Regions from separate parts of the Thalassospira sp. NFXS8 genome, predicted to be linked through region 3. Evidence: predicted binding sites of a transcription regulator. Region 3 holds the regulator's gene; each other region holds the start of a gene.
The links. The regulator LexA, encoded in region 3, represses DNA repair genes until DNA is damaged. The targets are predictions, from matches to a motif close to ATGTTCTANTTTGGTTC.
Positions count from the first base shown of each region.

Region 1: the regulator LexA is predicted to act here: its motif matches at 1,719-1,735, upstream of recA (recombinase RecA).
Region 2: the regulator LexA is predicted to act here: its motif matches at 2,688-2,704, upstream of J4E05_RS23065 (ImuA family protein).

Region 1 covers NZ_JAGEMF010000001.1:1,401,502-1,405,723, forward strand. Annotated here, with positions in the region: gene J4E05_RS06365 (superoxide dismutase family protein) at 1-91, shown strand, start outside; gene recA (recombinase RecA) at 473-1,546, opposite strand; gene nikR (nickel-responsive transcriptional regulator NikR) at 1,978-2,451, opposite strand; gene J4E05_RS06380 (DMT family transporter) at 2,841-3,740, opposite strand; gene goxA (CTQ-dependent glycine oxidase GoxA) at 4,063-4,222, shown strand, end outside.
Region 2 covers NZ_JAGEMF010000007.1:69,900-74,121, forward strand. Annotated here, with positions in the region: gene J4E05_RS23045 (LysR substrate-binding domain-containing protein) at 1-74, opposite strand, end outside; gene J4E05_RS23050 (aminotransferase class IV) at 233-1,180, shown strand; gene J4E05_RS23055 (RBBP9/YdeN family alpha/beta hydrolase) at 1,206-1,772, opposite strand; gene J4E05_RS23060 (Lrp/AsnC family transcriptional regulator) at 1,903-2,373, shown strand; gene J4E05_RS23065 (ImuA family protein) at 2,722-3,492, shown strand; gene J4E05_RS23070 (Y-family DNA polymerase) at 3,485-4,222, shown strand, end outside.
Region 3 covers NZ_JAGEMF010000001.1:174,897-179,118, reverse strand. Annotated here, with positions in the region: gene trpD (anthranilate phosphoribosyltransferase) at 1-158, shown strand, start outside; gene trpC (indole-3-glycerol phosphate synthase TrpC) at 155-952, shown strand; gene moaC (cyclic pyranopterin monophosphate synthase MoaC) at 949-1,428, shown strand; gene lexA (transcriptional repressor LexA) at 1,612-2,325, shown strand; gene J4E05_RS00785 (ComEC/Rec2 family competence protein) at 2,388-4,222, opposite strand, start outside.

The sequences.
Region 1 (4,222 bases), 1.2 Mb from region 3:
GGCCATCGTTATCCATGCCGGCGCAGATGATTATATGACCCAGCCATCCGGTGCAGCTGGTGAACGTCTTGCCTGCGCGATCATCAAATAAGCAAGGATCGTTAATTTTATGGGCTGGCAGGAACAGTACCTGGCAGCACCCGTAATTAAACCGACCACAACCGTTCCACGACAAGACGGGGGTGTTTTCCCCCGCGCCCTGATCAAAGGCAAATCGGCCTATTGCGGGAATAGCGGTGTAATCAGCACAACATCATCACGACGTGCGGATTATTATACCCGCCCGATGCCCCTCCCCCGATGGAACGTCCATCCCCGGAGCCGGACCGGTACAGCCCCTCCGATTGCGCGACAGCAAATCCGTTTTGCCAGGATAAAGCAAATACACATCGCCATAACCTGCCCCGGCCCGTACAAAAAAACGGGCACCTTTTGGGGTACCCGTTTTTAGGAAAATCAAAACGCCGAAAACTTAATCGTCGTTGCTAACGTCGTCGTCGCTCATATTGGTCATGCTTTCGGCGATCAGGCCGGCACTTTCACGAATGGCGCGTTCAATTTCGTTGGTCATTTCCGGGTTGTCGCGCAGGAAGTTTTTGGCATTTTCACGCCCCTGACCAACCCGGGTGGAATTATAGGAAAACCACGAGCCCGATTTTTCCACGATCCCGGCCTTAACGCCCAGATCAAGAATTTCGCCCATTTTGGAAACGCCTTCGCCATACATAATGTCAAACTCGACCTGTTTGAACGGCGCGGCCATTTTGTTTTTAACAACCTTGACCCGTGTCTGGTTGCCGACAACTTCGTCACGGTCCTTGATCTGGCCAATGCGGCGAATATCCAAACGGACAGAAGCATAAAACTTAAGCGCGTTACCACCGGTCGTGGTTTCCGGGCTACCGAACATCACGCCAATTTTCATGCGGATCTGGTTAATAAAGATAACCATGCAGTTGGACCGCGAAACCGAGCTGGTCAGTTTACGCAAAGCCTGGCTCATCAAACGGGCCTGAAGGCCGACATGGGTATCGCCCATTTCACCTTCAAGTTCGGCGCGCGGGACAAGGGCAGCAACAGAGTCAACCACCAGCACATCAATCGCACCGGAACGCACCAGCGTGTCGGAAATTTCCAGAGCCTGTTCACCGGCATCGGGCTGCGAAATCAGCAATTCATCGACATTAACGCCAAGTTTGCGGGCATATCCCGGGTCGAGCGCATGTTCGGCATCGACAAACGCACAGGTGCCACCCGCTTTTTGGGCTTCGGCAATCACATGCAGGGCCAGCGTTGTTTTACCCGAACTTTCCGGGCCATAAATTTCAATAATACGGCCTTTGGGCAAACCACCAATGCCAAGCGCAATATCAAGTCCCAGCGAACCCGTTGAAATGGCCGAAATATCAATAACACTGCCGCGCTGCCCCAGCTTCATGATCGAGCCTTTACCAAAGGCGCGTTCGATCTGCCCTAGGGCGGCTTCAAGTGCTTTTTGCTTATCCATAGTATCCTTATCCACCAATTGCAGCGCGGTTTGAATCATCGCTCGAACTCTCTTATTCCACAGGGCCGGGTCAGATGCAACGCAGGCGGTTCCCCGGTCCGAAATGCGGAACGCCACCGCTGGGTACCCTGCACAAAAGAACGGAACATATCCCGGTCCTTCCACGCAGAGGCGTTGAGAACATAATGCGAACACTGTCATATATTTTTCGATGTTGCAAGTTTGTTCTCATTCCACCGGTCGAAATTTGTCAGGCCCTATCCCCCGCAAGCGACAAAAGTTTTTCCCGCTAAAAAACAAAGGCAGCATATCCCAGCTTATGGCAAACCCGTTGCCTGCCCCCATCAGCGCGCCATCGGCAGGTTGGTGGGCAAACCGCCCCTGCCAGTCACCTCGCCCGCCGTATGGCTGCGTGATCAGGCCGGTCGCGATATGCCGGTTTGGGCAAAACCGGTATTCAGCGCCAAATATCAGGTCGTGATTTTCAGATGTTCGTGTTTATGCGTATGGCCATCTTCGCCGTGGCGATGGGCTTCAATATGCAATTCACCGGGAACGGTATAAAGGCTGCCGTGGCGGACACCGGGCTGGGCCAAAATCTGGTCAGCAAATTTGCGAATGTCGGACAGCTTGCCTTTTAATGTCACGATTTCAAGGCAAGTATCATGATCGATATGAAAATGGACAGTTGAAACCGTCAGATCATGATGTTCATGCTGGGCAGACATCAACCGGCTGGCCAGCATACGTTCTTCATGGTCATAAACATAGTTCAGCACGGCAATGCCACTGCCATTTTTATCGTCGGCCAATTGTTCCTGCTGCAGCTTTTCGCGGATCAGGTCGCGAAACCCTTCGGAGCGGTTGGTATAGCCGCGCCCGTCAAGAAATTCGTCGAAGGCCGACATCAAATCGTCCTCGATGGAAACGGTCACGCGCGTCATTCCATAATCCTTTCCTTAATCATCGGGCATATGTACCTGGCAGATATAACACCTGACCAACGTTTATGACTGCCAATTTCACAAAGGATGACCGATGTTTCAATCAAACTTCACAACGCTGCTGCGCGCCCTCGCCTGTCACCCCGGCACAGGACAGGTCCATACAATAACATTCCTTATGCAATCCTGACAAATTCAAACAATTACAATAGTTTGAATGACAGCCATAAAATTACCTCATATGACTTGCGGGCATGAACGGGCGTGACTTCCCTGTCCTTATCCGCCCCGCTTCATGCATTTGCTCGTGTCCCACAGATATATTATCTGTATTTAACTAACAGCCTGCTCCGTCGGAGTATGGCTGTTTTTTTTTGCATAATGGCATGTCACGACAAAAACAGAATGGCGACCCCGGCAAAGGCCATACATGTTCCCAATGCCGCCTGCCAGCCAACCGGTTTGCGCAGCACGACACCTTCATAAATAATCAGCAAAACCGGTGGCGTTGCCATCAGGGTGCTGGCAATACCGACATTGGCATTTTGCACCGCCAGCATCGATAGCCACACCCCCATGGCCGGGCCAACAAATGCCCCCAACATTAACCAGCCGCGCACGTCGGGTGCCGTGCAGGACACCAAAGTGCGGCGTATCCGCCCGCTCAAGGCGGCAATACCCCACATAATAACCACCGCCACCAGGGTTCTGATCCAGGTGGCTGACAAGGCAGAATAGCCGCCAATCAGTGCATATTTGGCGGTTATCAGATTGGCAACCTGGCCCACAGCGCCGCCCAGCCCGAACAGAATACCGACCAGATATTGCCGCCCGTTCAAATTGGCCGGTCGCCCCTTGCGGATCATGATTACCGTCAGGATGCCCCCCACGCCCAAAGCAACCCCGCCGATCTGAACCGATGTCAAAACCTCGTCGAACAGAAACCACGCCAGGGTTGCCCCCATAATGGGGACAGACGACATCATCAGCATCGACAAGCGCGCGCCCAGAATGGCAAATGCCTGAAACAGCATGGCATCGCCAATCACCAGCCCCAAAACCGACGACAAGGCTAACCAGCCAATTTGCTCCGGGGTGGTGGCGTGCGGCCAGGGTTGGCCTTCGATGACCCAGTGAAGCACCGTCAGACAGGTGATGGAGCATAACAGCCGCCCGCGATTAACACTTTGCGCCCCGGCCTTGCCACTGATGTTGGAGAAAATCATGCTCGACGTCGCCCAGGACAGGGCCGCCATCATCGCAGCAGCTTCACCGAAAAATGGGATCATGCAAGGAACATCCAGGCGCGAGGCAGGCTGCCTCGTTTAAAATACAGGAAAAACTCGGAAAACGTTTCAATCACACATCGGCAATTTTCGCAACTGGAACCGCACGCTAACCGGCAAAGCCAACATCCCCCCACCTTCGCCAGTTCCATTTCCGCCCGCCCCGTCTTTGAACGGCATAAAGTCGCCGCGCAGACGAACAAGTCCCTGATTTGTGAACGCAAAAAACTTCAAAATTCACATTATAATTAAAATTGTTTTATTGCCCCGTTGCGCAACCTGCGGAATAATTTCCCTGGGTTGTACAAACAGGGGAGATAACACGATGAAATCGACAACAGGCACCAAAGGCGTTAAACGGCGGGATTTTCTGGCAGGCGTTGGTGCAGGGGCCGTTTTAATGGCGTTTCCCATGATCGCCAAGTCAGCCATTAGCAGCAAAAACACCCCGAAGGCCGCCCCCAAAGGCGCAAAGATTGCCCGGG
Region 2 (4,222 bases), on a different contig from region 3:
GCTGCGGCCTCAAACGCGCGCAGGGCATTTAACGGTACGTTTAGGCGCATCGGGTTTTGGGAAAGATCCGTCATTTCTGCTCTGGCCCCTGACTGTCATCTGACAATTGTTACAGCGGTTTGACGTAATGGCAATGTGATGAATCCTCAAACCGGGCTGAGAACAGCTCACTGGTTTTACGATTTGTTTTGCCCTCAACTTTAATTCCGTTTTCAACACTGGCAGAACAGTTATGACCCACACCGATTTTGGTACCCGCGACGGCTTTATCTGGATAGACGGCACACTCGTGCCATGGGAAAAAGCCGAATGCCACATATTAAGCCATAGCCTGCACATGTCAGGGGCCGTGTTTGAAGGAATGCGCGCCTATAATTCACATGTTTTTCTGGGTCAGGCCCACCTTGAAAGACTGGGAAAATCTGCCGAACTGGTTGGCTATAACCTTCCATGGACCGTCACTGAACTGACCCGCGCAATCGAAGCCGTTATCTGGGCCAATGGCCTTGATGATTGTTATATTCGCCCTGTCGCATGGCGGGGATCGCAAAGTGTGTCAGTCGCCGCCCCCAACGCCCACATTCATGTTGCCATTGCCGCCTGGGACTGGCCCACCCCGGCCAGGCTGGGCACAGCAACAACAGGCATTCGGCTGGTGCTGGCTGACTGGCGCCGACCAGCCCCCAATACGGCTCCGACGGCGTCAAAATGTTCGGGCATGTATATGATCGGCACATTGGCACGGCATATGGCGCAAAATGGCAGCTTTGACGATGCCCTGATGCTCGACAGCTACGATAACATTGCCGAAACCACCGCAACCAACATTGTTCTGATCAAGGATAACCGGCTTATTTCCCCCTTACCTATCTGTTTTCTCGACAGTATTACCAAACACCATGTTTTTGCCCTGGCACAGGATATGAAACTGACAAGCAGCCAGCAAACCGTCACCCTTGATATGCTGGCGGACGCCGACGAGGTTTTTGTCGTCGGGACCTCGGTTGAAATTCTGCCGGTTATCGAACTTGCCACACGCAACCATGTTTATCACTGGCCAGTGGGTGCCCTGACCAAGCGGTTGATAGCGGCATTTGCCAAATCCGTACGGGTGAACACAAACCGTAATACCCTGCCAGCCGGACATAACAATGCCAAAGTCACCGCCCCCAGCCCATGATGCACCGGGTAAACAGGCATATCATTTAATCGCCCAACCCGGTGCCAAAGGCTGCCAACAAAGCCTGCCCTTGGGGCCAGTCCCCGATATTGCTGGCTTCGTTGATATGGCCCAACGCCCCCGCCATCACCAAACCCGCCTGCCAGTTCCGGGCGCAGCGGGCCATGTATTCCGGGTGGGCATAAGGGTCATTTTCGCTACCGACCAGCAAGGTTGGAAACAATAATTCGTGCTGTGGCACCGACGCAAAACCAGCCGCCTCAACGGGGAATTGTGCACTCGCCGGGTTGGGTGGCGCCACCATAAACACTCCCTTAATTGCCCGCAGGGCAGTGTTTTGCTGCCGGGCAGCCCAATGAACGACCAAAAGACACGAAAGACTGTGCGCCACCAGAACCGGCGGTGTCGGAATTTGCGCCAAGGCCGCATCCAGTGCCATAATCCAGTCTTCCAGGTCTGGATGATCCCAATCTGCGGGCATCATTCGCAAAAAGGGGCGCGCAGATACCCGCCATTGGTCTTCCCACAGGCTTTGCCAATGCTTCGGGCCAGAACCGCCAATACCGGGCAAAATAACCACAGGTGACTTCATAACCGTTCCCCTGAAAATTAAAGGTCAGGCTTCCGATTATAATCAATCGCCTAAAAACCAACATGGCAACTCATCGGCTGTGTTACGTTATTTCCGATGATTCATCGCTTTTTACGGCAGGATTGGTTAAATGGCACATACAGATTTTGACCGGCTTGATATCGCCATCATCGAAGCCTTGCAGGAAAATGCCCGCACCCCGCTTGCAGAACTGGGACGGCAAATCGGGCTATCGCAACCAGCCATGTCCGAACGGGTAAAAAGGCTGGAAGAACGTGGCATTATACAAGGATATGGCGCGCGCATTAACCCGGCAGCCCTTGGGTTCGGATTAATGGCAATAATCCGGTTAAAAACCACCCATGAACATATCCAACACTGCCTGCAGCACTTTGCCAATATGCCCCATATCATCGAGGTTCACCGGCTTACCGGGGAAGATTGCTTTTTGTTAAAAGTATTGGTCCCCACACCGGGCGACCTTGAAACCATTGTCGATCGCATCGCGCGACATGGGGCCGTTACCACGTCGCTTGTTTTACGATCCGAACCTGCCAAACCAATTGGACGGACCTTGTTACAACATCCCCGTTCCGGCTAACTCTGGCGATTCAACGCAATCGGCACCACCTGGTCCGGCATTTAAGGCCAAAACCCGTTGATCAAAACCGATCAACAAGCCCCTCAATCGGTGGGCAGGCTCGACGAAGCCCTTGCCTTTCGCGGCACCGGCCGCGCGGCGGCATCGCGCCGATCCAATTGTCCATGAGTTCTTCTCATCGACAATTGATAAACATCACATCGTGAAACCGGAATGATCTGTGTAAGTGACGGGACTATATATCAAAAAATGAAACCGGTCCGATGCCAAACGGTTTGATCTTGACTCTGACACCTGCCTGCCCACATAAATAAGAACAAAATAGGAACAAATAGCGGGCGTCATTTTATGGCCAGCAAATTGCAACAGGCACGCGCCGCCCTTATGCAGGCGGAAAACCAATGGCAAGGCCGTGCCGCCAGCGTAAATAGCGGCCGAGAACACCTTATCACCCGGGCGTTTGGCGATATTGACCTGAAACCGTATTTTGCTGCTGGTGGCTTAATGCCAACCGGCCTGCACGAGATCATGACCGAGCATGATGACAGCGCAACATCGGCGCTGGCCTGGTATGTGGCCGGGTTGCAGGCCACCGCGTCGCCACAGGCACAGATGCCAACAGTTTTATGGGTGCGCCAGCGCAAAGCCCTGGATCAGGGCAAGCTTTACCCGCCCGCTCTGTTTGCCAGCCCGGCCCGCCATAACCTGGTGATGATGACAATTAACCAACAACAAACGGCACTTTGGGCCTGCGAGGAAGCCGCCAAATCGGGCCAAATCGCAACGATCATCCTTGAAACCACCGATTATGATTTAACCGCCGCACGACGCCTGCAACTGGCATGCGAGGCAGGCAATACGCGCTTGATTGTTTTGCGTCACCACCGGGCCGGGCAAAATATTGCCCCGTCCCCGGCATGGTCGCGCTGGCAGATAAAACCACAAGGGACCTATCGAAAACTCAGCCTGATCGGGGGACGCGGGGTTCGACCGGCAAGCTGGAAAGTGACTATCGATGAAGCAACGCTTTTTGTATCTGTGGCTGACACATTGGAAAACCGACTGTCACCGGGCTGCTGCCACACAACATCGGCCCATAAACAGCCCGTTCATGCGTGACAGCATTGCGAGCGGAACGTCATCCGACACTGATCAAACGTCGCAACCTGCCACAACACCCTTTATCGTCACGCGTAGCGACCATAAAGGTGTGCTTACCTGTGGTTTGTCGCAAGGGGCGCGCAGGGCCGGACTTCAACCCGGCATGCGCCTTGCCGAAGCGCGCAGCATTATGCCCGATCTGCTCAATATCAACGAAGATCCGGGCCTTTATGCCCGCAATCAAACCCGGCTGATCAAGCATCTGGACCGCTATAGCCCGTGGATTGCCCCGGACCGGGTTTTAATGCGCGATAATCTTGCCGGGGAAGGCGGTTTCTGGCTGGAAATGACGGGCGGCTGCCATTTGTTTGGCGGTGAAGAAACCCTGATCAAACAAGCCCAACACGACCTCACCACACTGGGATTTTCCTGCAAAGCGGGCATGGCCGATAGTGCCGGTGCCGCATGGGCCTGTGCACGCTTTCATGCCGGTGACCGCATTTTATCCTTACCTGCCCACCATAATACCGCGCGCGGTTTCCCCGTTGAAGGACTGCGCTTGTCGCCCGATATCCTGACGACCCTGCACCGACTGGGTATTCGTCAGTTACAAGATGTTGCCGACTTGCCACGGGCCACTTTAACCACCCGTCTTGGCGCCGATGTTTTACAAAAACTTGATCAGTTTTATGGCCGCCTGCCGGAACACTTGAACTTCCATTTACCTGATCAACCCTGGCTGATCCGC
Region 3 (4,222 bases):
TTGTGCTGTTAAACGCGGCGGCAGCCCTTGTTGTGACCGGCAAAACCAAAGACCTTACCGATGGCATTGCACAGGCCCGCGCGGCAATTGACAACGGCAAGGCCGCGCAAACGCTGGAACTGCTTGTGAAAATCTCGAACGAAGGAAACGCGGCATGAGCGATGTTCTCGACCGTATCTGTAACGACAAACGCGATCACGTTGCCGCCTGTAAAGCTAAAATGCCGCTTTCCACGCTTGAAGCCGCTGCCGCCGCACAATCCGCGCCGCGCGGTTTTATTGCATCGCTCGAGGCATCAATTGCCGCAGGTCGTTATGGACTGATTGCCGAAATAAAAAAAGCATCCCCGTCAAAAGGCCTGATCCGCGAAGATTTTAATCCGCCCGCCCTTGCCCAGGCCTATCAGGCTGGCGGGGCAAGCTGCCTGTCTGTCCTAACCGATATTCCCTATTTTCAAGGGGACGATTCCTACCTGGTCGCAGCACGTGCTGCCGTCGACCTGCCTGTTCTGCGCAAGGATTTCATGATTGATCCCTATCAGGTTACCGAAGCCCGCGCGCTGGGCGCAGACTGCATTTTGCTGATCATGGCCGCCCTTGATGATATACAAGCAGCCGAGCTTGAAGACCAGTCCCATCAGTTGGGAATGGATGTTTTGATCGAGGTTCATAACGCACCGGAACTTGAACGCGCCCTTAACCTAAAATCAAAACTTATCGGCATAAACAACCGAAATTTAAAGACTTTGGAAGTATCCCTTACCACAACCGAACAACTGGCTGCGATGGTAGACAAGGACCGGTTACTGGTTGCCGAGAGCGGAATTTTCACCCCGGACGATCTGGCCCGCATGGGCAAAGTCGGGGCAAAATGCTTTCTTATTGGCGAAAGCCTGATGCGCCAGAATGATGTCAAACTTGCAACTCAAACCCTTTTGGCAAAACCGGCATGACGAACAAACTAACCCACTTTGACGATGGTGGTAATGCCGTGATGGTGGATGTTTCCGCAAAGGACGTAACAACCCGCACGGCAACGGCCAAAGGTCGCGTTACCATGCAACAGACAACTGCTGATCTGATTGCACGCCATGGCCATAAAAAGGGTGATGTCCTCGCCATTTCCCAGCTTGCCGGAATAATGGGGGCAAAACGCACCGCGGATCTTATTCCGCTGTGCCATCCCCTGCCCTTGGACTCGGTTTTAGTTACGCTAGCTTTGGCCGAACATGAAAGTGCTGTTGATATTACAGCAACCTGTAAAACATCGGGCCGCACAGGCGTTGAAATGGAGGCCCTGACAGCGGTTTCGATCACCGCCCTTACCGTTTTTGACATGTGCAAAGCCGTTGATAAAACCATGCAGCTCACCAATATTCGGGTGGTTTACAAAGAAGGTGGCAAATCAGGCACCTTTACCGCAGACTGATTGCCACCTTCCCCGGTAGCAAGCATTAGGCGCATTTGGCCCGGAAAAGTCATTTCGCTGCCTTTAACCACATAAAACGTGTGGAAAAGGTATGAGAGCACGTTAGATGCTTGACCCCAAACCGGAACCAAAGTAGAACATTAACGTATTCGATTTGTTCTTATTTGGGTTCGGGAAAACGCCATGCTGACGCGCAAGCAATATGAATTGCTGGTCTATATCGACAATCATCTTCGCGATCATGGTATCTCGCCATCATTCGACGAGATGAAAGAAGCGCTAAGCCTTAAATCCAAATCGGGCATTCATCGTTTGATCACCGGCCTTGAAGAACGCGGTTTTATCCGCCGGCTTGCACATCGCGCGCGCGCCCTTGAAGTTCTTCGCCTGCCCGACAATAACGAAGACGATGCACCCGCAACGGCCACCACAGCCCGTGTTACGCCAATAACATCGGCGCGCAAAACCACTCATCGGCCTGCCATGGTGCCATCGGCCTTTTCCGAAATACAGGAAAGTGTCTCTCTTCCGTTATTTGGCCGTATTGCTGCAGGCACGCCGATCGAAGCCCTGCGTGATCAAAGCACACATGTTCAGGTGCCTGCCGCCCTTTTGGGAACAGGCGAACATTATGCGCTTGAAGTTTCGGGTGACTCAATGATCGAAGCCGGCATTCTTGACGGTGATACTGTTCTGATTCAGCGCTGTGAACAGGCCAACGATGGTACCATTGTTGTCGCATTGGTTGATGACAGCGAAGCCACGCTTAAACGGTTTAAACGCGGTTTGGGGCAAATTCTGCTTGAGCCTGCCAATGCGCGTTACGAAACCCGTTCGTTAACACCGGACCGCGTACAAATTCAGGGCCGCCTTGTTGGTCTTTTACGCCAATATTAAGGGGTAATCTACCCGCGCAACCAGTTTACAGGCATGCCTTTTTCTCGCAAACGAACGGCAAGTTAACGTCCGCCAATGCTGATCCAGGGCCAATAACCGCTTGTGTCACGAACTGTTCTATACATTGCTGGCTCTCCTTTTACCGGTAAAAAGGCGGCCGCTCCACCTTGCCACCACAAAACATCATCATCAATAATCAAGGGTCGTGTTTTGCAGGCTCCTATCGGAAAATCCTGCTTCAGGACCACAATAATGTCTGCATGTCGGCAAATATAAAAAGGATCGTCAATTGTCTCGGCAATGACAATCCTTTGTCCATGTCGTTCAAACCAGCAAACGGATTCCCCACAGCGATCTGTTTGCATCACTGCCTTTGAAGGATTAATACCGAAGCGTGACATCCAGATACTGCGATGGAAGCTGCTGATTTTACCATTAAAAACAAGTGTGCCGTTCACAGGATTACGGATAACCCAGTCCTTTTGACTGCCCCCGACCAGAATATCTGGCTGGTATACAAAAAACATTGTGCCAATCGCCCCCAGCACCGGCACCATTGCCAATCCCCGGACCGGCCATTTACGCCAAATCACCCCCCAAAGCAAAGCCAGCAATATCGGGGCGACCACCATTGCCGAAGGCCGGGCCACATACCAAAGCCCCCAATCCTGCCCCGCAACCAGGCGGGCCAGATGGATCAAAATCTCCAGCGCCGGAGATAATATTGTTAGCGGCACCACCTCCAGCCCGAAGGGCATAAAAACTAGCGTCGCGACAATGCAGGGCATAATCCATAACGCCATCAGGGGGATCGCCACCAGATTTGCCAACACACCAAGCAACGAAACACGCCCGAAATGAAACCCGATAATCGGCGCCGTAATTGCAGTCACCATGACCCCGGTAATCAGCAGCAACCCAAAATACCGCCCTGCCCGCTCCCAGGCGGCCACATCCCTGCCTGTCGCCATCCATTTGGTCCCTGGCCCCTGATAAAAGGCAACCAGCACTGTAACGGCCGCAAATGACAACTGAAAGCTGGCCCCCAAGACCGCATCAGGCCGCACAACCATAACCACCAGCGCCGCAATTGCCACCAGACGAAGCGATATGGCGCGCCGGTCCACAAGTACGGCAAATAAAACAATTGCCGTCATCACAAAGGCGCGCTGGGTGGGCACCGTTGCCCCGGACAAAAGCAAATAAAGCGCCCCAACCATAAAACCGGCCACTGCAGACCATTTTTTGATCGGATATCGCAAGGCGATAGCGGGGATCATAGACAGCACCAGCCGGGAAACGAAAAACACGACCCCGCATAAAAGACCCATATGCAGGCCTGAAATCGCCAGCAAATGCGCCAGCCCCGATTTCCGCAAGTCTTCCGCCAGTTCCGGCGGCACGCCGCCGCGTTCCCCTACCAGAATGGCATTAGCCAACCCCGCTTGAAGTTCGGGCAGAGTCTCATTAATACGCGCCATGATGGCCAGGCGTAGCCGTCCTGTAGCTTCTAACAGACTGATGCCAGCCCTGTTTTTCGGTTCTATTTGATAATTGCGCCCAAGAGCAAAACCGGTACCGCCGATCCCGTCAAAATAAAGGGCACGTGCAAAATCCGGATCGCCAGGTGTTTCGGGCACGCCAAGCGGAAAAAGTTTTGCCTTGCCCGAAAAAATATCCCCGGGAACAGCATGAATTGCACCTTGCAACGAAATCCGTATTTTCGCCGGAACATCCGCATTTTTTATACCGTCAATTAATGACGGTGCAATAACCAGTCTGGTGCGCCCATCACGGGGCTCGACCGACACGATATCACCAATCAACGACGCAGTATAAACCGGTTTTTTAAGAGTCGGCGCCTGCACCAGATACAAATGGAACTGTACCAGGGACG